3 regions of the Clostridium sp. BJN0001 genome follow, and region 1 is predicted to be linked to each of the others. Evidence: riboswitches for the same ligand, from Rfam matches in the RefSeq annotation. Region 1 holds a riboswitch; each other region holds the start of a gene.
What was found. Region 1 has a riboswitch for cobalamin ahead of MTX53_RS11405 (PQQ-binding-like beta-propeller repeat protein). Riboswitches for the same ligand answer to the same signal wherever they lie in the genome.
Positions count from the first base shown of each region.

Region 2: another riboswitch for cobalamin. It lies ahead of MTX53_RS01660 (energy-coupling factor ABC transporter permease); the one in region 1 lies ahead of MTX53_RS11405 (PQQ-binding-like beta-propeller repeat protein).
Region 3: another riboswitch for cobalamin. It lies ahead of metE (5-methyltetrahydropteroyltriglutamate--homocysteine S-methyltransferase); the one in region 1 lies ahead of MTX53_RS11405 (PQQ-binding-like beta-propeller repeat protein).

Region 1 is NZ_CP094971.1:2,346,186-2,352,140, forward strand. It holds gene MTX53_RS11390 (ABC transporter ATP-binding protein) at 1-238, opposite strand, end outside; gene MTX53_RS11395 (energy-coupling factor transporter transmembrane component T) at 262-1,176, opposite strand; gene MTX53_RS11400 (MptD family putative ECF transporter S component) at 1,176-3,263, opposite strand; gene MTX53_RS11405 (PQQ-binding-like beta-propeller repeat protein) at 3,280-4,797, opposite strand; cobalamin riboswitch at 5,001-5,179, opposite strand; gene MTX53_RS11410 (DUF6544 family protein) at 5,402-5,955, opposite strand, start outside.
Region 2 is NZ_CP094971.1:324,752-330,706, forward strand. It holds gene MTX53_RS01640 (transcriptional repressor) at 1-193, shown strand, start outside; gene MTX53_RS01645 (HD domain-containing phosphohydrolase) at 244-816, shown strand; gene cbiQ (cobalt ECF transporter T component CbiQ) at 937-1,731, shown strand; gene MTX53_RS01655 (ABC transporter ATP-binding protein) at 1,744-2,571, shown strand; cobalamin riboswitch at 2,621-2,818, shown strand; gene MTX53_RS01660 (energy-coupling factor ABC transporter permease) at 2,954-3,700, shown strand; gene MTX53_RS01665 (energy-coupling factor ABC transporter substrate-binding protein) at 3,701-4,042, shown strand; gene MTX53_RS01670 (hypothetical protein) at 4,212-4,460, opposite strand; gene MTX53_RS01675 (IS110 family transposase) at 5,650-5,955, shown strand, end outside.
Region 3 is NZ_CP094971.1:302,643-308,597, forward strand. It holds gene MTX53_RS01540 (hypothetical protein) at 80-325, shown strand; gene MTX53_RS01545 (hypothetical protein) at 327-533, shown strand; gene MTX53_RS01550 (Hsp20/alpha crystallin family protein) at 890-1,339, shown strand; SAM riboswitch class I at 1,394-1,500, shown strand; cobalamin riboswitch at 1,582-1,768, shown strand; gene metE (5-methyltetrahydropteroyltriglutamate--homocysteine S-methyltransferase) at 1,799-4,087, shown strand; gene MTX53_RS01560 (hypothetical protein) at 4,130-4,288, opposite strand; gene MTX53_RS01565 (methyl-accepting chemotaxis protein) at 4,349-5,955, opposite strand, start outside.

The DNA.
Region 1 (5,955 bases):
AAACTCGTATAGGATATTTTCTTGTATTCATATCTTTTATATAGACGTTTCCAGTAAACTCTCCTCTGCTTTCATGTGGAATAATACCATTTAAGCATTTTAAAAGAGTAGACTTCCCGCACCCCGTGCTACCACATAAAAGAATAAATTCACCTTTTTCTATCTGAAGATTAATATTTTCTAATTCAGCTTTTTCTCTACCATAATATTTATAAGAAACATTCTCAATTCTTATCATAAATTTTCTCCTCAATCGTAATTTTACAAATATTTACGAGTAAACCAGTACATAGGCAGCAAAAGATGAGTATAATAAATATTTTTATTAGAAAAATAGAGAAGAATTTTACAAATTATAATGATAATCATAAATATTATTACCAAAGCTAAAATTGCCTTATCCCAAAATGTGAATTCTAATTTTCTAATTTCCGTTCTCTTATCATATGCTCTAAATGCTCTTGAATCAGCACTTTTAGCCATATTTTCAGATTTTCTTATACAGTTTGCAAAAAGTGGTACAAGAATATGTACAACAGCATCATAAATCCCATATAGAAATATAACTCCTTTTAAAGTAAGTGGCTTATATTTTCTAAGTTTTTGTGAATTAAATGTAACTTTCGCTTCCGAAAATGTTATTGGAATAAATCTTATACATGTCATAACCATAAAAGATATAGTATATGGAAGTTTTAATTTATTAAGTCCTATAAGTATTCTTACAGGATCTTCAGTCCAAAATATCAAAAGTCCAAATGTCATAGGAATAACTAATCTAAGCGACTGAATCATTCCATAAACAAATCCTTCATAATAAATCGCAACTCCCTCATAAAGTCCTCCAATTAACGGAGCATTCTCACTTATTAACTTTGGAGCAATTATATAAAATAAAGCGTGTCTTGGATAAGCCTCATAAAATATAGCTTGAAGCCATATTATACCCCATATGCTGATAAAATTTAATAAAATAAGTGATTTTATTTTTGCATAAGAAATTCTAGAAATAATTATAAGTATCCAAATAGATACAAATAAAATAAATAACACCTGCCACCTATCAAGAAGCATTCCTATAACTGATAATGAACATAATATAACAAGCTTTGTTCTCACATCAAGTCTGCTAAAAAATGAGTTATTTCTTTCTGCCTGAGTAAATTCATTTTTCATTAGTCCATCACCTTCTTAAGCTTTTTAGATAAATATATTCCACCAATTGAACCTATTATTGAATAGATTATTGAGAATATCGCATTAATATTTATATACCATGATGGATAGAAAAGCCTATATAGATACATCCACATGTAATAAAAAGTATACGTTGAATAGCAATTTTGAAATCCAAATATAAGTCCTACTAAAACGAAAACTCCTGCCTTAGTTTCAAATTTTCTCTTTCCTCTCGTAAATCCTGCAGCATATAAAAGCACTTCTGCAATAACTGCATATGACATCATAAGAAGTATTGAAACTGGATTAAAGCTTCCAAATGCAACACCTTTTAAAATAAGTCTTACAACTGAAGATATAATTATGACACCACATTTAGGTATAAGACATACCATACATGTAACAAACATAGAATTAACTACATCCCATAAGATTCCCGTAATAAGATGTTCTACTGGCCCTAAAGGTCCTAATATTGCTCTTATTGAATCTGAAAATACAAAATCAGTTACATCAACTAATACAAATTTAACAGCAGAAAAAAGTGCAATAAACATTATCTCACTAGTTATAAAATTATTAAGCCACTTTTTCTGCTTTGAAGAAAAAACAATAACACATATTATAGAAAGTATAATTGAAACCGCTGCAATAATTTTTTGAAACTGTGACTCTTTATACACTTCAAGATCAAAATTTTTTATTAAGATATCAGTATCAGAGCCATATACTGATACCTTAAACTGAGCCTTATATGTACCTGGTTTTACAGAAAATCCATCTGCATAAACAGGAAGTTTTAAACTTAAACTATCAGAAGATTTAAGTACAACATTTGTTTCAGGAACAGAATCATTTTCTCCCTCCTGCCTGTCAAATTGATCTCCTCTAAAGTATTTTATTTCATTTCCATTATCATCTAATACAGAAAACTTAATATGAACAGGTAAATCAAATTCTCCTGCATTATTAATGTCTGCACACATATATCCTGCAGGCGCATCATATTTTTCATCTCTACCTATAAAACTTTGAAATGTATCGCTTATGCTTTGTTTTATTTTTATATTATTTTTAAGTTCCTTTTTTAAAGTTTCCTTCTCTTTATCACTTTGAACTGGATAAACACCATCATCTGATATGGATACATTATTTTTTATATCATCTAAATTTATGCAGTTTATATCCTTAAACGTACTATTAACATTATTTCCTAAAGAAGCTTCAGTTTCAAGCCTTCCTTGAACTGCACTTTCAGCACTCAGTATAAAATTTTTTTCATAATAACCCTCATATGCATGAATTTTAGTTTTTAAAACATTATCATTTTCATACTCAAATCCATCACTTTTTTCAGGTATTATTTTCATGCCATTTGGAATTTTTATTTTTAAATATCCGTAAGACTCTTTTGTTATAAGTGCTCTTAACGTTATTTTTATATTTGTTTTTTCATTTTCTATAATGTAACTATCTTTACTATTTCCTTCTGGAACATTTATATCAATGTGAATATTGTCACTCTCTTCATCTAATGAAACAAGTTCATCACTAGGTATTCTGTCTTTAAAAGAAGATAACTTTAAATTTTTAATTATAATTCTATCATCAGTTTTTACATAAAAAGTAATACTTTCAACATTAACTGCTTTTTCTCCAAAATACTTATAATATGAATCTAAAAAATTAAATCTTACATCTTTATCATTAACTCTTAATATTTTAGGCACAATAACTCTTGGAATTCCTTTTTTATCTATAAATGAAGACTTTTTTATTTCAGGCGCTATACTGTCTCCCATAAGATAATATATAACATTATTATCTGAATATTTTATACATGCATATGCACTTCCGTCTCCTTCCCATCTCCACTCTGCCTTAGATGGGAATTTTTCATCATCCATATTTACTTTATATATTCCATATCCTTTTTTAACATCTATAGTATCATCTTTAGCCTTTTCTCCTTCATCTGTGCTTATTAGATTTTCATAACCAAATACAGTTTTGTATGATAAAGAAAATATTGAAGAAAATACTATTAAAAATATTAAAAATAATGTAGTAATTTTTTTATTCACAAGCGTGCCCCTTTTGTTAACTCAATTTAAGAGTATATAAATTATGTGTTCCATGTTTTTCTGTATCTACTTTTGTTGGCCAAGTTGTTGCACATATAACTTTTCCATCACCAGAAATATTTACAGAATTATAAAGTATTGCTCCATCTGTATTAAAATATCCAACATATCCTTCAAGTGCATCTTTATTATCAGTATCTATCTCTTTTCCTTTTCCATCTTTAGAAATATCAAAAGCATAAATTCCACAATAGCTGTAATCATAATTATCTTGATTTTGACATGTACCTAAAACTAAATAATCACCTTTTGTCTTAATATTAGTAACAGTTCCACCTGTTCTAAACTTCCAATTAAGATTTCCATCAAGATCAAATACTTTAATTACTCCTACATCTGAATGTTCAGCAGGTAGTTTTCCTTTAGAATCACTTGAATCTTTAAGATATGTCTTATTTGGAGAAACTATAAGTTCATTTTTTCCAAATTCAACATTGTCATGTGAAACAGCTGTATATAAGTTTATATCATCATGTTTTTCAGGCTTAAACAAATCAAAATGATTGATTTCATTTCCATCTTTATCTAATACAAACGCTCTTCCATAACCTGCTACAGCAACAATTTTATCTCCTATAATCCCAACATTTACATTAGTAGTCTTAGTATACGCCATATCTGAATCATTTTTAACATCAAAATGCCATGCTTCTTTTCCAGTATTTATATCATATGCTCCTACAAATGCAGGACCAGTTTTATCGTCACCATAGCTGTAATTACCCATTATAATTTTTCCATCGAATACTGTCATTTCGCTCATACTCATTATTCCTGGGAAACCATGTGATTCTGTCTGCCATATTTTATTACCGTCTTTATCTATCTTAAGTAAAACTTCAGCTTTATCCTTATCTTTATCATTATCCCATGAAGAACTTGCGCATACATAAAGATTTCCATCATCACCTGTCATTTTTATACTTCCTGATATGCTAATCTTAGAATTTTCCTTCATGTACTTATCTGTAACAGGCTTAAGATCTTTCTGTACATTATATCTCCATAACTCTTTACCTGTATTTACATCAAGACATATAATATTTGCCTCTTTCTTCTCATTTTTATATGAGTATTTATCTGCAAGATAAAGCTTATCATCACTTATTATATAGCTTCCTACATTTCCATATGTTGAATTACTCCATACTTCCTTTTTAGACTCTATATCATACCATGTCATTTTTTCCTTTTCAACAATTAAAACATTCTTTCCATCCTTAGATACTATAGGCTGTGTATTTTCAAGACCAAAAGACCATTTTACATCTGTAACATCAGGTATTTGATCTTCCTTAACATTTGAAAGTTCTTTACTTTCAATAAGTTCAATATTTGTTTGTACATCTGTTACCTCTGTCTCTTTCGATAATGATGCATCAGCACTCTTTCCTTTTCCACATCCAGATAAGCATACTAATATACTAAGCGTAACTGATGCTGCAAGAATAAACTTTTTACTTTTAAATAACATTTAATTTCCTCCTTGATTTATAAATAAAAGACCTCTACAGATATCTGTAGAGGTTTTTTTATATTCAATAATATACACACTTTAATAATATAAATCTGCATAAAAATAAAGCGGATAAAATACATTTATCCTTATTAATGCGAAATTTTATAAATATATTAAAATAAAAATATCGTTAAATATGGTTAGCTTCCCTCCGAAGTTATCATACATATATTTTAGGCAGGTCTCCTGGCTTATGGGTCATCCTTCTGCCATCCTTCCCAAAGATAAATTCATCTTTAGTGGTTTTTATGGCTTTGTCACCATTTACAGTAGCGGGGGCTGTAATAGATTTTCACTATTTTCCTTAAATAAAAATACCTAAAATATCATATTCTTTTTATATGTCTAAGTATAACAATATAATTTACCATTATCAAGATACTGTTTTATCATAACTTATCACATTTTAATCATAAGATGAATATACTAATAGAAGATGCAGCTTTTATAATATATCTTTTTCTTTAAAATAACGGCATCTAAATTCCCCCTTAATTCTATTCAATAAAAGCCTTCGCTGCAAAACAGTGAAGGCTCTTTATAATTTTAATAATTAATTTTAAGTATATGAAATTTCCATTCCATTACTATCAAAATAAATCAAATTATCACTTTCAAAATTCCATACTGCTTGAAATTTTGTCGGTATATTGATTCCATTAATTATTTTATAATCATCTACAATTGCAGACCATTTTTCATAAGTGTTTGTATCACTGCAGAATCTTTTTTTAGCAACAAAACTAGTCATTTCATCCGATTTATTAAAATAGAAAACACCTGTAGTTTCTTTATCATTTTTTCTTATTGTCGCTTCTACACTATAATCATCAAGCTGTCTATACGTAATATTTTTTTGAAGTGCAAGGCTTGGGTGCATTAAACACTCCGATAAATATGTGGCATCTATGAAGTCATAAGATTCATTAAAAAGAGGTATATGCTTTGCAATTACACCTTTCATGGAACACCCTCCATCCTTACACAAATCAATTCCTTGAAATGGTATACCATACATTTTAGAATCAATTAATGCTATTCTTATAGGCTCTTTTATAAAATCATATACTACATAGTCAATTTTTATCTTAGGCTTACTTCTTGAAATTAAAA
Region 2 (5,955 bases), 670 kb from region 1:
GAGAAATAATATATATAAAATTGATTGCAGTATTGAACATAATATAGAGAATGCGTGTGTTGTGGAACTCGATGATGAAAACAAAATATGTTTATCAGCTAACAAGCTTAAAGAAGTTATCTCGCGAGGACTTAAAGTATGCGGATATATAAATAGTGAGGAAATAAAAAGCGTAACTGTTCAAAAAGAGTAGAGAGAAAATTTTATGATATGATCTATAGTATTTGCTTATTAGGAGGTTTAATGATTGACTACCATGAAATAATTGAATGTATTATGAGTGCGCTTGATGCAAAAGATTCATATACAGCCTGTCATTCTCAAAGGGTAAGCGATATGGCGCTTGAAGTGTGCAGGCTATTAGAACTTAGTGAAGATGAAATTGAAAAGATACACATAGCAGCACATCTTCACGATATTGGGAAGATAGGTATAAAAGATGCTATTTTAAATAAAAATGGCAAGTTAAATGATGAGGAATGGGGCGAGATAAAAAAGCATCCTGAAATTGGAGCAAACATTTTAAGTAAATCTCATCATTTAAGAGAAGTTAAAGACATGGTTTTATGTCATCATGAAAGATTTGATGGGAATGGATATCCACTTAAGCTTAAAGGAAAAAACATTCCTTTAGGCTCAAGGATAATAGCAGTATGTGATTCAATAGATGCTATTACGTCAAATAGAAGTTATCGAAAAGCACATGATTTTTCATTTTGCTATAGAGAGATAGAAAAAAATATTGGTATAATGTATGATCCATTAATAGGTGAATGCGTTTTGAGAAATTGGGAGAGAATTATTACTATAAAATAGAAAAAATTCAGGTTTTATTCTTTAATTAAAAGGATAAAGCCTGATTTTTTTATTTGTTATTTTATTATAAGTACCTTAAAATAATAAAGAATGAATATAAATAAAAGGGGGTGATGGTAAATGAAGGCAAATCATAATCATGATGGAGTATATAGAATAGATTATTATGCGTATATGTCACAAATAAGAGGTTTAAACAGCTCATATAAAGTGCTTTTTGGGTTTCTATCGCTTCTTTTCTGTATTATTTTAGATAATGTATATGTTTCACTTTCTGCAATCATAATAATGGGGTTTATTACTGTTTTTATTGGAAAACTCAATTTAAAAAAGTACATATTACTTCTTAAAATTCCATTTATATTTATGATTCTTGCAAGTATTACCGTAGCTATTTCAATATCTCATTATCCATATGGACAGTATAATTTAAATTTTCATTTCTTTTATATTTACACGACAAATGAAAGCATATTAGATATGTTTTATCTTATACTAAAAGCATTTGGTGCAGTATCTTCAATGTATATGATAACTTTATCAACTCCTGCATCTGAAATAATCTGTGTACTTAAAAAAATACACGTTCCAGAAATTATAATTGAACTTATGAATATGATATATAGGTTTATTTTTATACTTATGGATTCTCAAGGCAGAATGAAAAATGCAGCAGAATCAAGGCTTGGATATTCAACATTTAAAGCTGCACTTCATTCATTTGGAAATTCTCTTTCTAATCTTTTAATTGTATCTTTAAAAAAAGCAGATTCGTATTATATGGCAGCAGAGTCACGCTGTTATGATGGCACTATGCACTTTATTGAAGAGGATAAGAGAGTTACAAGTTTAAATATAATACTTTTTTCAGTATATTTTATTTTTCTTATAGCGCTTAAAATATTTTTAAAGTAAGGAGATGAATTTATGGACAATAAGGACATATATATATTAAGAGTTAAGGATTTATGTTATTCATATGATGAGGATAAAGATGTATTAAAAAACATTAATCTTAATATAAAAAAAGGTGAAAAGATAGCAGTAATGGGTTCAAATGGAGCAGGAAAATCCACATTCTTTTTGAATTTAAATGGTGTTTTAAGAAAATCTTCAGGGCAGATATTTTTTAAAGATAAAGAGATAACCAAAAAAGATGTTAATGAGCTTAGAAAAAATGTAGGAATAGTATTTCAAGATGCAGATAATCAGATAATTGCATCGACAGTTCTTGCAGAAGTTTCATTTGGACCTATGAATTTAAAACTTCCAAAAAATGAGGTAAAAAAAAGAGTAGACATGGCACTTTCTTATATGAATATAAGTGAATTTAAATTAAGACCGCCGCATTATTTAAGTGGAGGAGAAAAAAAGAAAGTTACTATTGCAGATATAATTGCTATGAAAAGTAAAGTCATTATATTTGATGAACCTACAGCATCACTTGATCCATTAAATGCACAGATGCTTGAAAATGTTCTATCAAAACTTGCAGATGAAGGGAAAACTCTTCTTATTTCAACACATGATGTTGATTTTGCATATAGATGGGCAGAAAGGATAGTTGTATTTAGTGATGGAAAAATAATTGCAGATGATACTCCTGTTAATATTTTTAAAAATAAGGATGTTATTAAAGAAGCAAATTTAAAAAAGCCAATACTTTTAGATGTCTATGAGTCTCTTTTAGAAAAAAATATTGTTAAAGAGAATATTTATCCAAAGAATATAGAGGAATTTAAGGAGATGATATGAAATAATTAATTGACAATATTGAAGTTCTTATTATACAATTAAAATCGTATAATTTAATAATATAGAGGGTGCCTGTGAAAAAAAATTTTTTACAGGATAATAGGGAAAAAGGTGAAATTCCTTTACGGTCCCGCCGCTGTGTAAGTGTAGCTTATTTTTGATGCCACTGAAATTAATATATTTTGGGAAGGCTATTTAAGTGCATGATACTTGAGTCAGAAGACCTGCCCACTATAGCGCATGATTTTAAGTTACGAGCGATGACTTAAATATCAAAGAAACCTTTTAAAAGAAAATTTTTAGGGGGTTATTTTGTAATGCCAGTTTAATGAGTGGGAATCATTAGATTTATGGCATTATTTTATTTTAAGGGGGAATAAAAATGGAAAAAAATAAAAAACTATTAAGGTTTTTAACCGCTCTTATTATCTCATTTTCAGTAATTCCATCAGCTTATGGAATGCATATCATGGAAGGATACCTTCAGCCCAAATTTTGTGTATTATGGGGAGTTATCTGTATACCTTTTTTAATTGCAGGATTTGTATCATTAAAAAAGACACTTAAAACAGATAGAAAATCTATAATACTTATTGCGATGGCAGGTGCATTTATTTTTGTACTTTCATCTCTTAAGATACCATCTGTAACAGGAAGCTGTTCACATATGACAGGAACAGGACTTGGAGCACTTTTATTTGGACCATTTGCAGTAAGCATACTCGGAATTATCGTACTTATTTTTCAGGCAATTATGCTTGCCCATGGTGGAATAACAACACTTGGAGCAAATACTTTTTCAATGGCAATTGCAGGACCGATATTATCTTATGTATTATATATTTTATTAAAAAAAGTAAAAGTAAACAGAAAAGTATCAATATTTATAGCAGCAGCTTTAGGTGATCTTTTTACTTACTGCGTAACAAGTTTTCAATTAGCGATAGCTTATCCATCTCAAAATGGAGGAGTTTTAGCATCTGTTTTTAAGTTCTTAGGAGTTTTTGCACCTACACAAGTTCCACTTGCAATTATAGAAGGAATACTAACAGTAATTATAATTATAGGACTTGAAACATACGCAAAATCTGAACTTTCAGCTATTGGGTTTTTAAAGGGGGAGAAATAGATGAGTAAGAATAAGAAGACAGTAATAACATTATTAATACTTGTAGTGCTTATAGCTATGGTGCCTCTTTTCACATTAAAAGGAGCAGAATTCTCAGGCTCTGATGATGCAGGAAGTGAAATGATAGAAGAAATAAAAGGCGACAAATATGAACCTTGGTTTACACCAGTTTTTGAAAAAGCTATAAACGGAGAACTTCCAGGAGAAGTTGAAAGTCTTTTATTCTGCATTCAGACAGGAATAGGAGTTGGAGTGTTTTCATTCTTTATGGGAAGATTCGTTGAGAGAAAGAAATGGACAGACCTTGCAAATGACAAAGCACAAAGGACAAAGGACAAATAAAAGGACAAAGGACAAATGACAAATGACAAAGATGGTTGTTTCTGCTCAAAATCGCAGAAACCTAAATTAATATAAAAATTGACAATTGTGGAAGTTTCTGCTTGAGCGCAGAAACTTGAATATATGAGGGGCTGTTGCACTAAAAAATTAGTGCGATAGCTCCTTACTCTTATTTGTTAGGATTTGGAGGTAATATAGTTGGTTCGTTATAACCTAATTCTACCAAAGCAGATTTTGCTTCTGCAAGTTCTGCTTTTAAATTAGAAACAGTTCTTCTAAAGTCTACTTCTTTTATTGCATTACTAATAGTTGACTGAGAAACTTTCATTAATACTCCAATAGCAGTCATACTATAGTTCATTTCTTTATTAAGTATGTAAGCCATTAATTTATGTTGATCTGTTAGTTTTGATTTCATAGCTAAAAGCTCCTTTTTTAAAAAATTATTTATAAATATTTGATATTATCGAATAATATTAAATATTTATGTCTGATTCAATTATATAACAAATAAACGGAAAGTCAATTATTAATATATTATTTTTTATTTCTAAAGGATATATTATACAAAGTGAGCTATTGGTATGTTCATTTTTTATATATTTATTTGATTTATATATAAAAAATACACTTATAAAAAATAAGAATACTTTAATAAAGCATCGTTAATTATAAAAAAGAATATAAAAAATTACAAAATGAATATAGTGATTTAAAATTAGAGGTTGCTGTTTTACGAGATTTATTATTTAATTTGTTTATTTTATTTAAATATTTGGTATAATATAAATAAGAAAAGCTTAGTAACTGCGAATTACTAAGCTAATCCTAGAACGTTTTTAGTTTTAGGGCCATTAGATTTATTTAATTTATATTAGAAAATAGACACTACATTTTGTTTGATGGGGTGTCTTTTTACGTTGCCTTAAAATTTATTTTAAAACCTTTTATGTTAAATTATAGGTTAAATTCACAATATTGTGAATTGACAATCCAAAGGACAAAGGACAATTGTGGATGTTTCTGCTCAAAATCGCAGAAACTTTATATTTAGCTTTCGCTTCAGGCGAAAGCTTTATTTTTTTGCGAGAATCGCAAAAAAACATACAATGAAATTCCTGCGGAATTTCCACCACATTTGTCATTTGTCCTTTGAAAGTTTGTCATTTGTAGTTGTCCTCGTATAATAGGTTTGTAATAAGAAATTTTCTTATTATAAACCTATTTTTATTATATAGAATAAAGAAAGTGTCTTTTTTCCTATGGGAGTTCTCCCGATATTTTGTTACTCATTCTTATCTGCTTTCTAAATCTATATTTCAAAAAAATATTTATAAAGAATTATCCTAATGTTAAAATATCCGTAATGGAAATTAACAAAGGTTACAGCCGCATTTGTCCTGCAAAACATTATGTTATTGCCTTTAAAGCTTGCTGCCTAATCAGAATATCAAATTCTGCTTACACAAATGTTGCATCTCCTACCGTAGCCGCCAGCAAGGTATTTCGGTTTGGATGAATGCTGATTACGCGAGGGTTCAGTTAATATTCTGAATTAGGATAATTCCTTTTTAACTTCCTTATTATATTTGAAAGGTGGTGATTTTATGAAGAATATAAATTACTTATCAACGCTATTTGTAGGAATTGATATAAGTTCACGAGAAAATGTTGTTTCTGCTTTAAATTTCAATCAAGATTTTTTAATTAAAATGAAAGCGGTCGCGAATACGCAGACCGGTGCAAAGCAGCTTGAAACTATGCTTGTTGATGTATTAAAAAATAATATTTATAGATCTGTAATAATTGGATTAGAATCTACTTCGTTTTACGGAGTTCACATCGCTAATTTTTTATCAACAAGTGAAATATTAATGCCATATAAACCATATGTTTATTGTTTAAATCCAAAG
Region 3 (5,955 bases), 650 kb from region 1:
TTTTAAGAAATCTCTTTATAAGTAGATTTAAGTAGTAATATAATTATGATATAAAATTAAAGATAAGGAGTGATTCTGTATGAAATGGAAAGAAGTAAGAGAATTGTATCCTAATCAATTTGTAAAATTTGAAATCTTAGAATCTCACATAAAAGATAATAAAGAATATGTGGATGATGTTGCAGTTATTAAAGCTCTTTCTGATGGAAAAGATGCAAGAAAAGAGTTTATAAATTGTAAAAAAGGTCAATTAGTATACAATACTAAAAATGAAGAATTAATAATACAGTTAGTAAAGCATGTTGGGATTAGAAGAAGTGTATAAAATGAATAATTTGCAATTTAAAGATGGACTATTGTACACTTCAATAATTCTAAAACATGGAGATAAATCTGTTTTAGTAGAGAATGTTATTATTGACAATGGAGCATTTCATACAATTATAGCTACTGATTATTTAGAAAAGATGGATGTTGAATTTTCAGACGATGATGAATTAGTTAAAGCTTCCGGTTATGGTGGAACTGTTTGATATTCTGTAAGGAAAAGAATAGATTATATTTTTTCTTTAGAAAATTATATTGCAGTTAAATGTGTGGATAACTTTTTAGCATAGGGGATATAACATAGTCGCCTTGGCAGTTTTTTTATTTAAATATTAATTTTTATAGACTGTATAGATATTCTTCAAAATACTTAGAATTAGCTAGAAAACACAAGCTAAACTCACATAATCACTATAAATAGAAAAAAACAATAAAAATCCATATTTATTTTACTTTGACTTTCTTTGACCTTAAAAGTATAATGTACTTGTACAAAGGAAATAGATAAAGATCCTAAACAAAAAGTAAAAATTATATTTATATATTTTAAGGAGGTTTTAGTATGTTTGGATTAATACCATTTAGAACTAACAAAAATGAAGAGAAAGGCGTTGCATTTAATGATTTCTTTACTGACTTTTTTAATGATGACTTTTTCTCACCAATGAATATTTCAGATGAAGGAATGAAAAAATTTAATGCAGATGTAAGAGAAACTGATAAAGAATATCTAGTTTCAGCAGAACTTCCTGGAGTAAAAAAAGAGGATATAGCACTAGATTACAAGGATAATAATTTAGTAATAAGAGCAAAAAGAGAAGAAGTCCATGATGAATCAAAGGACAATTATATAAGAAAAGAAAGAAGCTATGGAGAATTTAGCAGACAATTCTATTTTGACAATGTAGACAAAGAAAAAATTTGTGCAAAATTCCAAAATGGAGAACTTCAAATAATTCTTCCAAAGACTGAGCAGAAGGTTGATGACAGCACAAAGATATTTATTAGGTAAAAAATATTATATTGACAATTAAGTTAATGTAAGTATATAATATAGAAAATTAAAAACTTATCAAGAGAGGTGGAGGGACTGGCCCGTTGAAGCCCAGCAACCAATAATAGATTATTATTATATGGTGCTAATTCCTGGAGTGTTTTACTCAGAGATAAGAAGTATTTTCTTAGAATGTGTTGTTAATAATGCACCGGAATTTATTTTCTGGTGCATTTTTAATATATAAAAAGCTTTAAATTTTAATAAAGCGGATATAAGGTGCTTTTAGAAATAAAAGATAATAGGGAATCAGGTTAGAATCCTGAGCAGCACCCACTACTGTATTTTGGACGAAATTTCTATATCCACTGCTTACTATAAAAGCGGGAAGGAGAAAGAGTAGGCTGATAATAAGTCAGGAGACCTGCCTTATATTTAATTTAAGCCCTTGGGGATGAGGGATAAGGAGGAAAAAATATGTTAAAAACAACTATTTCAGGCTATCCAAGGATAGGCAGAAAAAGGGAACTAAAATTTGCTACTGAAAAGTATTTTAAGGAGCAGATAACAAAGGAAGAATTTTTAAAAACATCACAAAATTTAAGGAAAGAGTATTTTATGATACAGAAAAACAAAGGTATAGATATAATACCTGTCAATGATTTTTCTTATTATGATAATATTCTTGATACAGCTTATATGCTTAATGTCATACCGAAAAGATACAAAGATTTAAATCTTGATAATCTTGATACATATTTTGCTATGGCAAGAGGATATCAGAAAGATGGAAATGATGTAACAGCACTTGCTATGAAAAAATGGTTTAATACAAATTATCACTATATTGTACCAGAGATAGATGATTATACAGAGTTTAAGCTTAATGATACAAAAATATTTGACCTTTATGATGAGGCAAAAAAATTAGACATAAATGCAAAACCTGTGATAATTGGACCATTTACGTTTTTAAAATTATCTAAGATTAATACAAAAAGAAGTTTTGAAGATCTTTTAGATAGTCTTGCAGATGTATATTCTAACATATTTGATAAGTTAGATGAAAAAGGTGCATCATACGTTCAGATAGAAGAACCTGAACTTGTAAAAGATATTACAGATGATGAATTTAAACTTTTTAAATCTGTATACTCTAAGATATTTAAAAAGAAATATAAATTTGAGTCTATACTTCAAACTTATTTTGGAGATATAAGGGACATATATAAAAACATTTCTGAATTACAATTTGATATAATAGCTCTTGATTTTGTTGAAGGAAAAGAAACTTTAAACTTAATCAGAAAGTATGGTTTTCCAAAGAATAAAAAGCTTATTGCTGGAATAATTAATGGAAAAAATATATGGGTTAATGATTATAAAAAATCTATTGAAGTATTAAAAGAAATTGAAAAAAATATAGATAGAGACAGAATTATTTTAGGTACAAGCTGCTCACTTTTACATGTACCATATACAGTAAAAAATGAGACAAAACTTGCAGATGAGTACAAAGAGAGCATGGCTTTTGCTGAGGAAAAACTTGATGAACTTAAAGAAATTAAAATTTTAGAAGACAATAAAGATTATGAAAACAGCAGTGAATTTGTTGCAAATGGTCTTATTTTAAAGAGAAAGAGAGAAAATAAGTTATGCTTCTTAAAAGAAGTCAGAGAAAAAATAAAGAATTTAAAACCATCTGATTTTAGAAGAAAAGAAAGTTTTGATACAAGACGTGATTTTCAAAAAGAAGAATTTAACTTACCACTACTTAAAACAACAACAATAGGTTCATTCCCTCAGACAGCAGAGATTAAAAATGAAAGAAAAAAATTTAGAAATGGAATTATAAAAGAAGGAGAATATAATAATTTCTTAAAGAAAAAAATTGATGAAGTTATAAAATTTCAAGAAGATATAGGACTTGATGTTCTTGTACATGGAGAATATGAGAGAACAGATATGGTTGAATATTTTGGAAAACTTCTTCAAGGATTTTTATTTACAGAAAACGGCTGGGTTCAGTCATATGGGACAAGAGGGGTAAAGCCACCTATAATATATGGAGACATAAAAAGAGTAGAGCCTATGACTGTAAAGTGGATAAAATATGCACAAGAAAAGACTGAAAAGCCTGTTAAAGGTATGCTTACAGGGCCTGTCACAATTCTAAACTGGTCATTTAAAAGAGAAGATATTGACATTAAGTCAATAATGTATCAGATTGGTATTGCAATAGGTGAGGAAGTTCTTGACCTTGAGAAAAATGGAATAAAGATAATACAGATAGATGAAGCAGCTTTAAGAGAAAAGCTTCCTCTAAGAAAGAGTGATTGGCAGAAAGAATATCTTGATTTTGCAATTCCTGCATTCCGTCTTACAAATGCAAAGGTAAAAAAATCAACTCAGATTCACACACATATGTGCTATAGTGAATTTAACGATATAATAAAGGCTATTGATGATATGGATGCTGATGTTATATCTATAGAGGCAGCAAGATCAGATTTCTCTATTCTTGATTTTCTAAAAGAAAATAACTTTAGACTTGAAATAGGACCAGGAGTTTATGATATACATTCTCCAAGAGTTCCATCAGAAGAAGAAATAGAAGATGCAATAAAAATAATGCTTTCAAAAATAGATGCTGATAAGCTATGGATAAATCCTGACTGTGGACTTAAAACAAGAGGAACAGAGGAAACTATAAAAAGTCTTAAAAATTTAGTTAATGCAGCTAAAAAAATAAGAGAAGAGCTTTAAAAAAAGGCCTTGCACTAAAATAATTAGTGCAAGACCTCTTTTTTAATAAGTAATAGTGTGTGCTTTTTTATTGCCTGATTTTGCTTTTCCTTGAATTTCAGGAACGGGAGAAACATCATTTTTATCTACGTGATATTTATGATTACTTTCAGTGCCATGTGGATCTTTTACGTTAGGCCTTCTCATGCCAGCTTTAGCCATAACAATCACCTCATCTATAGTATGGGAAATTTAATCAAATATTATTCATCTATTTATAATTTATTTTAATTTAAATTTCTTAACCATATCGGAAAGCACTGTAGAGTTATTTTTATTCTTATCTGATTCTTTTAATATATCAGAATTTTTTTCTCGTATATTCTGCATATTATTGCTTATAGTTGATGAAGATTCTGTTATGGAAAATATAAATTCAGATATTTTATTTATATTATTTTTTATATTAGATACAGAATTTGATATTTTAGAAGAATTTTCTGAATAAGTATCTGCAATTTTCTTAAAATCTGTACCTGCTGATTTATATGAAAGTGTTATATCTATTATGTCTGAATAATTTTTTAGTATATCTTTATCAACAAAATCTAAAAGCTCTTTAGATGATTCAGCAAGTTCTGAGATTGAAGAAAGTGCATTAGTTATATTACTTTTTATTAAAATTACTGCATTTTTAGATTCATCAGAAAGGTTTCTTATTTCATCTGCTACAACTGCAAAGCCTTTTCCATTTTCACCAGCACGTGCGGCCTCAATTGATGCATTTAATGCTAGAAGATTTGTTCTATCTGATATTTCTAAAATACTTTCTGTTATTTCAGAAATATTTTCAACACTTTTTATTTGATCTAATGATTCTTTTAATTTTCCACCGCATTTTTCATATATTTGTTTTATGTTATCTGAGAAGCTCTTAGTATTCTCATAGAAAGTTCCTGCCTGCATCTCAATTTTATCTGCATAAGCTATAGATTTTTTTGCATTTAAGGCAGATGTTGTTGTAGAATTATCAACATTTTCTGTAATAGAATTTACTTCTGACAAAAGAGATGATGATTCCTGAAGGCTTGAAAAAATTTGAGTTGATTTATCAGCTGCTTCATTAAGATCGTTTGAAATAACCGAAATCATATCATCGATTTTAACACTCTTAGAAAATATAGATGAACTTTTTTCTTTTATAGCTGATATTAACTGATTTAAATTAAAAGAACTTAAATTAATCGCTTTAACTACTGTTCCAAATTCATTATTACTTAATGGGTTTACTGTACATGAAAGATTATAATTTGAAAGCTCTCTAGAACAATTTTCAATTAAGCTTAGCTCTTTTTTAAGACTTCTCTTTATTATAACTGATATAAAAGCTGCAACCATAAGTGTTACTATTAAAAAGATTACAAGAGATATACTTATTGATATTATGTCTTTAAACATTTCATAAACTGATGTAACAATAACTATTGACCATTCTGTATTTGGAATCGAAGTAAATGATGCAAGGGAATATGAATTATTCATATTAAGAAACATTGTATCTGTTTCACTAGATGATATCTTTGATAAAAAGTTTTTAGTCTCTTCTAATTCTTTTTCACTATATTTTGAAGCATTTTCTATAAGTGATGATTTGTTTTGAACATAAGACATATCTTTATGTACAATAAAGTTACCATTATTATCTACAATAAAAGCATATCCCTTATCTCCAACTTTAATACTTTGAACAAAATCGTTAATTTCCTGAATATTTATTGCTCCACATAGATGACAGATTGTATTATCTTTATTATCTTTTACAGGGATTACTACTGTTATTACTGATTCTTTTCCATCAGTTTGTATATTAGGTCTTGAGATAAAAGAAT